DNA from 2 places in the Pseudoalteromonas sp. MMG033 genome. Region 2 is predicted to be linked to the other one. Evidence: predicted binding sites of a transcription regulator. Region 2 holds the regulator's gene; the other holds the start of a gene.
What was found. Region 2 encodes LexA, which represses DNA repair genes until DNA is damaged. Its sites were predicted from a motif close to TACTGTATNNNNATACAGTA; they were not measured.
Positions count from the first base shown of each region.

Region 1: the regulator LexA is predicted to act here: its motif matches at 2,605-2,624, upstream of AC2CZC_RS00035 (DNA topoisomerase III).

Region 1 covers NZ_CM170070.1:7,677-12,553, reverse strand. Annotated here, with positions in the region: gene AC2CZC_RS00045 (Na+/H+ antiporter subunit G) at 1-135, shown strand, start outside; gene AC2CZC_RS00040 (methyl-accepting chemotaxis protein) at 656-2,497, shown strand; gene AC2CZC_RS00035 (DNA topoisomerase III) at 2,635-4,572, shown strand; gene AC2CZC_RS00030 (tetratricopeptide repeat protein) at 4,649-4,877, shown strand, end outside.
Region 2 covers NZ_CM170070.1:1,088,284-1,093,160, reverse strand. Annotated here, with positions in the region: gene AC2CZC_RS05000 (hypothetical protein) at 638-826, opposite strand; gene AC2CZC_RS04995 (hypothetical protein) at 1,383-1,544, shown strand; gene lexA (transcriptional repressor LexA) at 2,122-2,733, shown strand; gene AC2CZC_RS04985 (DUF3313 family protein) at 3,067-3,765, shown strand; gene AC2CZC_RS04980 (efflux RND transporter periplasmic adaptor subunit) at 3,782-4,855, shown strand; gene AC2CZC_RS04975 (efflux RND transporter permease subunit) at 4,852-4,877, shown strand, end outside.

The sequences.
Region 1 (4,877 bases), 1.1 Mb from region 2:
AAAGAGATTCTTATTTCTTTGTTTTTACTTATTACCGCGCCAATCAGTGGTTATATGTTGATTAAGTCTGCAATTCACCACCGAATTGATTCTACTGATAAGACGACTGGCAAAGACAAAATAGAAGAAGATTAAGCCCTTATTTTAAGCTGGGTGTGTCGGCACCCAGTTTTCTTTCTTACCCCACCATTTGATTCTTAAATATTTATATTCTAATTTAATTGTTGATCTAGATTAATTTATTTTTGCACATTTCGATTTAAACACTTATTGTCAATTAATCTTTAATATTTCTGTAGCATAATCAATTTTAGAAATTAAAGAACCAACTTCTAACAGTTCACTCTTCGTGCGTTTTTATACTCACCTGTGGTTAGTCAAATTAGAATTACAAGGTCATTTATGCGACAAATCTCAATTAAATACAAACTCATGTGCTTTGTTATTACGATAATAATGGCAGTAATAGCAATGCTCGTGATAACAACATGGTTGCATTTACAAGATGAAAATAAAAAACAAAGTGAGCAAATACAATCTGTAATTCTATCGGAAATTAATACCCGCTTGGCTGCTCAAGGAGATTATTACGCACAAAAAAATTGCTGCGTTTTTAGACTCCGCGTATCGTGTACCAAATACATTGGTGGGCGCATTGGAATCGACATTAACAGCTCCCATTGAGCGTAGTGATATTCAATCAATGCTTAAAGGTGCCTTGAAATCAAGCCCAGATATTTCTTCTGTATATGTGCATTTTGAAAAAAATGCCTATGATCAAAAAGATGCGCATTTTACTAATGATGCTGCGCACTCGGTTTTAGGCAGTGGCGCACTTGAAATGTATTTTACTCAACATAGCGTCATGTCCTCCTCAGCAAAATATTCAGAAACGCTCAATCGTTATGGTATACGTGAGGCTGAATGGTATTTATGTGCAAAAGAAAGCAAATTGCCATGCATTATGGAGCCGTATCTGTACGAAATTTCCAAAGGCAATGAAATGCTGATGACATCACTGACCGTGCCTATTACACAACATGGACGTTTTAAGGGGATTATAGGTGTGGATGTCAACTTGCCAAATCTACAGAGATTAGTGCAAGAGCTTTCAAGTCAGCTTTATCAGGGACAAGGAAAGGTATTATTACTCAGTGAACTTGGCTTGGTTGCCGGTGCAAGTCATCATCATGATAGTTTGGGTAAACCTCTCACTGAAATTTTAGAAAGTGCACTTGCTGAGCAACTAACATCTTTGCATACGAATAAAGGCTATCAAGAAGTTGGCAACTCCATTTTTGTTGCCAGTTCAATCAAGATTCAATTGGCAAATACGGTCTGGTCTTTAGTAATTGAAGTCCCAAAGCAAGAAGTTTTATCTTCAGCCTTTATGATTGAAAAGCAGTTGCATCAGTCCACTGAAGACCTTGGGATCTGGATGTTGATGCTGGGAATAGTGATTGTCACAGTGGCTTTGGCTTTGAGTATCTTCTTGATCAATACGATCACTAAACCTCTTTCATATATCCAATCACGGGTTTCTAATCTTGCCTCCAATGAAGGGGACCTAACACATAAGCTGGAAGTTACGCATCACGCAGAATTAATCTCTTTGGCGAACGGCTTTAATCTATTTACAAATAAATTAAGGCATATGATCGCGGATCTAAAAGGGCTTGCCCAGCAGTCATATCAACAGTCTTATGTTACGACAGAGGCCGCCATAAATATCAAAAATAAAGTATCAAACCAACATATTGAGATCGATAGTGTTGTGACAGCGATCAATGAACTTAGCGCGACGGCCAATGAAGTAGCCAGAGCTTGCGAACAAGCTGCGTCTACAACAGATAAAGCGGTTAGAACAGTCAATGACTGTGAGCGCAGAATCGTTTCGACAACGAGTACGGTTGAAGAGATTGCGTATCAAGTTTCAATCGCTCAGTCAGCATTTAATAAGGTTGCTAAACGCAGTCATGATATTTCACAAATCTTGGATGTGATCAGAGCGATAGCAGAGCAAACGAACCTATTGGCATTAAATGCAGCGACAGAAGCTGCGCGAGCTGGAGAGCAGGGCAGAGGCTTTGCAGTAGTGGCTGATGAAGTACGTTCTTTAGCTTCTAAAACACAAGCGTCGACCGATGATATTGCACAATTGATTGAAAATTTACAAAGCGAAATTAAAGGGTCTGAAGAGATAATTGAACATACGGTAAACAAGGGCCGTGATGCAACACTTTTAAGCCGGGAGGCTGCAAACACCATGAAAGGACTTGTGGCGGAACTACATAATATCTCCCATGAAGTGACTCAAATAGCAACTTCTGCTGAAGAGCAAAGCATGGTAACAGAAGAAGTTAATACAAATACGACGAGTATTGCTGATGCAGCTCGTGAGTTATCGCAGTTTGCTGACGAGGTCGAGCTGGCAGCGAGTATGATGACTCAATTGGTCGAGCAAAAACATGGGCAGTTAAATTTGCTGAAGACATAACTCCCACTAGTACGGGCAGTTTTTGATAAAAATAGCGAGTTTCTTATTTAATAAAAAGACGCAATTATTTGCATACCCTAGATTTGTTTAAATGAGTTGGCTAGAATGACTGTAATTATATACAGTAAATGAATTTTATGAAGCTCTATATCGCAGAAAAACCTTCACTTGGGCGAGCAATTGCCGATGTACTACCAAAACCCCATAAAAAGCAGGATGGGTTTATAGAGTTAGGCAATGGTGATTGCGTTACTTGGTGTATTGGCCATCTGTTAGAGCAAGCAGAACCAGAAGATTATGATGAGCGCTATAAAAAGTGGCTGATCCAAGATTTACCCATTGTGCCTTCAGAGTGGAAATTTAAAGCTAAACCAAAAACAAAAAAACAGTTATCTACTGTTAAGCGGTTAATAAAAAAGGCGAATGTTTTAGTCCACGCTGGAGACCCAGATAGAGAAGGTCAGCTACTTGTTGATGAAGTGATCCAAGAGGCTAAACTTTCACAAGCAAAAAAATCATCAGTTGAGCGTGTACTAATAAGTGATTTAAACCCCAGTGCAGTAAAAAAAGCGCTTAACCAATCTAAATCTAACACTGAGTTCATGCCTTTGAGCATCTCTGCGTTAGCTAGGGCAAGAGCAGACTGGTTGTATGGAATGAATTTGACTCGTGCATTTACCTTAGCTGGGCAAAAAGCAGGTATTCAAGGTGTGCTATCAGTTGGACGGGTACAAACGCCTGTATTAGGTTTGGTTGTACGCAGAGATGAAGAAATTGAAAACTTTGTCTCAAAACCGTTTTATGAAGTGATAGCAATACTGCAAAAGCAGACAGGTGAGCAGTTTGAAGCTAAGTGGATCCCCAGTGAGGCTTGTTTACCTTACATGGATGAAGAAAAGCGGGTGTTATTGAAATCTCTGGCAGAGAATGTAGCGAGTAGAATAAAAGATAAACCGGCAGACCTAACTGAACTGGAGCAAATGCCTAAAAAGCAAAATCCGCCGTTGCCATATAACTTATCAGCTTTGCAAATCGATGCAAATAAGCGATTTGCTATGTCAGCCAAGCAAGTATTAGATATCTGCCAATCCTTATATGAAAAGCATAAATTAATTACTTACCCTAGATCAGATAACCGATATTTACCTAAAGATCATTACAGTGAGCGCAATGACATATTAGCAGCAATGCTTAACAACAAGGGTGAAAAAGAGTCGCATATCAACAATGCGGACTTAAGCTTAAAAAGTAAATGCTGGAATGATAAAAAAGTAGAAGCTCACCACGCAATCATACCAACAAAGAAACAACTAAAAACAGCGCAGCTGGGTCATCATGAGCTGCAAGTTTATGGATTGATCTGTAGGCAGTATTTAGCACAGTTTTACCCTGCTTACTTATATTCTCAAACTAAAGCGCATATACAGATCTCTGGTGGTAAGTTTATAGCCAAAGCAGATACGGTGATCGATATGGGCTTTAAGGTTTTGTATCAATCAAATAAAAAAGAGCCAGAGGATAAAAAGCAACTACCGATGCTTGAAGTTGGTGAGCCATTACACTGCAATGATGGTGTAGTAATGGAAAAACATACACAACCCCCAAACTTTTATACGGAAGCGACATTATTAAGTGCCATGACGGGGATTGCACGTTATGTAAAAGACAGCGATATTAAAAAAGTGCTGAAAGAAACAGACGGCTTAGGAACCGAAGCTACACGAGCAGGTATCATAGAGCTTCTATTTAAAAGGAACTTTTTAAATAGAGAAGGAAAGTCTATTAAGTCCACAGAGCTAGGACGAGGGCTTATTAACACAATCCCCAATAACCTATCACTGCCTGATAGAACAGCGCTGTGGGAATCGCAATTAACAAACATTGCACAAAAAACGGCTTCGTATAATCAGTTTATGTTACCGCTGCAAAATGAGCTATCGGAACTCGTGGGGCTATCTCAAACAATTAATACAGACGCATTAAAAGGGATCTCAACAACAAGTGCTTTCAAAAAGAAAGGCAGCTACCGTAAAACCCGTCGTAAGTCAGCATATACGAAAGGAAAAAGTAAATAGTTAGCGATAATTACCTTGTAAAGTACAAACAAGACACTATATAGCTATTAGAATCTAAATTAAGAATGCCTCATTTATGGAAAACAAAATTACATTAACGCCTGAAAATATCCAACAGGTACTATCATCTTCCTCTGCAGATCATCTTGTGTTATTGAGCTTCTATAGTGCTCAGCACCCTGATTGCGCGGCTCAAGCTGCTATATTGGACGAATTAGCAACACAGTATAAAAGTAGCATTACCATTGCGACATTGGATTGTGATCTTCAACAGGCGTTAGCAGGGCAGTTAGCGCAGCAAGTTG
Region 2 (4,877 bases):
TGAAAGTAGGACATTGCCAAGCACCAAATAAAAGAAACCCGTTGCAGAAATGCAGCGGGTTTTTTGCGTTTAAGTCCCTTGGTAGTGGTAAAACTAGCTCATCTCACGGTTATATGTTTTAGTGCATTACGTTATTTCTTTGTAGATAGTTCTGCGTTGTCTATTTATCCCTGAAGCTGGGTTCCATCGCGCCAATACTTCAATCGGCGCTGTTTAAAATAGCTTATTTCACCTTGCGCAAAGAGAATGAACTCACTTCGTTCTCTGTCATTAGCCCTTTACACGATAACTGCGAAGCTTCGCTTCGCTCTCATTTCGCCCATGTGAAAGTAGGACATTCTACTGCGTAGCGCACCAAGGGGCCAATTAAATAACCCCGCTGCTGTTAAAATGACTCAATTCACCTTGCGCAAAGTAAATGTACTCGCTTCGCTCTTTGTCACTGTACTTTGCACTTAATTCATCCATTCGACATTAGTACATCTATGTACGTCAAACCCGTTGCAGAAATGCAGCGGGTTTTTTCGTGCTAAATCGTCTCGAAAGTTGTAGAGGTCATGCACATTGATAAAGAGACGAATTAGCGCAAGGTGAAGGGAATATCCTTCACCGCCGACAAGGCAAGCTCAAGATTTCCTCAGCAACAGCTAAAACGGCTCATTTCACCTTGCGCGAAAAGAATGCCAGCGCTTCGCGCTGTGTCATTAACCTTTCGTACGATATTCACCTTGCGCAAATTGAACGTACTCGCTTCGCTCGCTGTCGTTACATTTTGCACGTTAATCACCTTGCGTGAAAAGAATGCCAATGTTTCGCGTTGTATCATAAACTTTCATTTTGCTCAAAGGTTGGTGAATCGCAGCGCAATTGTTTGCAAAGAATGGCTATTACTTTCGACGAAATATAACTTCTTGTTGAACATATAGATTTATTATTTCGCTCATCCAACTTACAAGATGCAAAACATTAATGACAGTAAGCGTTGGTGATAAGTCTATTGTGTCTTTTAGCAAATGGTGAGACATCTTAGATTAGTGCTCGTTAAGCTCGTGTGGTGCAAGTGCATGGCACAAAGTAGTCTTCGCTTAGGTCGTTACACAGTATCTACCTTATGTAATGTAGTCACAACCTGAGCCTTTTTAAACTTTAGAAATCTGCTTCAGAGAGACTAAAAACATTTAATAAATTTATACTCTTTATATATTTTTTAAAGGTTGGTTACCTTTTTAAGAACACGATATTTTTATGTTTTTCGTTTTTTAATTTCGTTTGGTTATATTGATTTTATAGAAGTTATTATGCGCTATAATAATTTATTTATTTTTGTTGAAATGAGAAATAAATACTGTTAGGTTTATTTGTGTCAACAAGGAGATATAAAAATGTTATTAAAACTCAAAAAGAAAAACATCAAACTTATTAGTCATGATAAAGCTAGCGTACCAGCTGAGATGACTCCACAGGTTGCAGGCGGCTTCTTCAAGACTTGGGAGTGCACTGGTACTAGAACTTGCCCAGGTACTTATACGACTTCAGCTTGCTAAAGTCTGTATTTAATGAGCTACATAATTGTAGCTCTATTACGTAATTTATTATTCTTTTAAACACTCATCTTATTACTACTTTTTATTATATTAATGCTGTTCTAAATTTCATTATTATCTTTTCATATAAATAAAGTGCGATTTAAATTCTTAATCCCTACTTATTTTATATTTTGCAACAAAGTTGGTTTTCAACTTTAGATATTAATCACTTTTCTGTTTTTATTAGAGTCTGGTTTTTATTCTTTACTCAGTCAAAATTATAGAGGTTTTGTATACTTAATAGATAAGTTTGAGGGCCTCAGTACTAGATGGGATCATCAATTATCATTAAATGCTTAGAGATTTTTGTTGTCCTACGTGGCTTCAGATTTAGGTTTTTATCTTAGCCTTATTATTAATGAATCGAAAAAATTGTGAGTAACATGATTTGCTGTGATCAAGTGATGCCCTCTTAATGTTGCTGCCTTGTTCCAAATAGTTCTAGTGAATCAGTCAAGTATTAGAGGTTTAGCATTGCGATTTAATTTTAACTGTATATACTCACAGTAAATGCACTGTATGGAAAACCAGTTATATGCGACCTTTAACAAAACGACAAGAACAAGTATTCGAGCTGATCAAAGTTTTTATCAAAGACACAGGTATGCCACCGACTCGTGCGGAAATTGCAGATTCTCTTGGTTTTCGCAGTGCCAATGCTGCTGAAGAACATTTGAAAGCGCTTGCTAAAAAAGGAGTCATTGAAATGGTGCCTGGCGCAAGCCGCGGTATCCGATTGGTGGAAGCGGATGAACCAGAGCAGCTGGGGTTACCTCTTGTAGGTCGCGTAGCAGCTGGTGAGCCTATTTTGGCGCAAGAGCACATAGAGAATCACTGCCAAGTAGATCCAGGGATGTTCCAACCACCTGCTGATTACTTACTTCGGGTTAATGGTATGAGTATGAAAAATATCGGCATAATGGATGGTGACTTGCTTGCTGTTCATAGAACTCAAGTTGCCAATAATGGGCAAGTTGTTGTTGCTCGTGTTGAGGAAGACGTCACCGTTAAGCGTTTTGAAAAAGTCGGTAAAAAAGTATTCTTACATGCTGAGAATGAAGATTTCTCACCGATTGAAGTTGACCTAGAGCAAGAGGTTTTCAATATTGAAGGTCTCGCTGTTGGTGTGATCCGCGGCAACTTGTAACGTTTTGCTGATTGCCTGATAAGCTGAGATATTATATTTCAGCTTATCTCACCAAAACCATTTTTATAAATTAAAAGACCCCTTTTAAACTATACTTCCATATCATATACTTACGTTACATAAATATAACATCAGCTTTGGAATACGTGCTTGTTAAGCAAAAATAAAAATTATTTTGCACTAAATCCATGATTCGCAGTCTGAGCTATTCGTCTTAATTTAAGAACTTAAATTTATTTGTATTCACAGGTTACATTTGATTTCAAAAGAGATCAGAGGCTTGCTTGTGATTGTGTTAAAACCACTGGAAATGAATTGAATATGGAGCAGCTTATGACTTGGTTTAAAGTAGTATTGATTGTGGCTTTGGTATGTATGTTATCCGCCTGTGCTTCGAGCTCAAACAATACACGGTCAGGCTTTTTACCCAATTATGATGTATTACTCCCCTCTGATGACTATGAAGACACCAACTTATTCGTTGATAACACATTCAATAGAGAAGTGTTAAGTAAAATCGAAGTGCTCTATATTCCTCAGTTTGAAGTGTGGATTAACGCTTCTGAATCTGAGTTTTTAAACATTAATCCTCAGCATGTTGCTAAGCTAAGTCATTACATGCAGTCGCAAATGCAAATCAAATTGAGCCCTTACTATAAAGTTGTAACAGCAAAACCCGAAGGTGTAGATGACACTGTATTGACAATTGAAGGCGCTTTTACAGATGTGCAATTTAAACCCATTTCATTACAGGTGAGAGACTTTGTGCCTATCAGGTTAGTGTATAACGCGGGCAAAACAGCTTACTTGGCTGCGACAGAGCAAACCGAGGCTTTAACACATGTGTCACTTGAGTCAGCGTTTTATTTAGGGAGTCGAAAGGCCCCAGTGGTGATGATGACTGCACATAAAGAATTGGATTCGGTACTGAAGACTGATGGTACTGAGAATGTTGAAACGGTTAAGGCCGTACTCGATGTTTGGATAGGTAATTTTGTTACTGCGATGACTCAACATCGTAATGTTCAGTAAAACTAAAGGAGCTTTTATGAAGATAATAAAAGGCAAGCAGCTAGGTGTTATGGCAATATTTTGTTTGGCATTAATTGGTTGTTCAGAGCAAAAATCAGAGCAAGAGCAATCAGAGCAGCTTCGTCCAGTGAGGACATTATTGCTTTCTTCACAAGTCGATGGCCCTTTGGTGGAATTCCCTGCGGTAGTCGATGCAGCTTCTTCTGCGGATCTATCATTTAAAGTACCGGGTGAAGTTACAGAGTTGCTGGTAAAGCAGGGGCAAGAAATTCAGCTTGGTGATGTTATTGCTAAGTTAGACGCAACAGAATACAAACTTTCTTTAGATGAAGCGCAGGCTAATTATAATAAAGCACAGGCGGATTTTAGGCGTGCTAAACAACTTATTAAATCCGGTACGATTTCGCAATCTGACTATGACCAACTACAGTCCCACTTTACTAGTGCAAAAAGTAAATTGGCGAATGCAAAAAACAACTTGTCTTACACAAGCTTAAAAGCATCATTTTCGGGTGTTGTGGCACGCACTTACATAGAGCGTTTTGAAGAGGTACAAGCCAAGCAAGTTGTCGCAACACTGCAAGATATCAAGCATGTAACGCTTAAGGTCAATGTGCCTGAGAGCTTAATGATTAAAGTCTCAAAAGATGCGCCTAAACACATTATTGCAGAGTTTTCAGGGATCCCTGATAAAACCTTTCCATTAGACTTTGTTGAAGTGAGCACACAAGCTGATGAGGTAACAAAAGCCTATGAGGTTACTCTTAGCATGACGCGCCCTGAGGGTTACAACATCTTACCGGGCATGACAGCAAAGGTGCTTGCCAAAGGCGCTGATGTGAACAAAAGTGGTCTTTATTTACCAATAAAAGCTGTGCTCAAAGATGCATCTGGTAATTTTGTATGGACAGTGGAGTCTGCTGGAGCAGGTAAGGGTAAAATTAAGAAAAACCCGGTTGTGATTGGTGAGGTTTCTACTCTAGGTTTTCCGGTCGTCAGTGGAGTCTCTGAAGGCGCTTATATTGTGACTGCTGGCATGAGTAAAGTGAGTGAAGGGCAACTTGTAAAATTTAACAAGGAGGTCCAGTGAATATAACCAGACTTGCATTAGA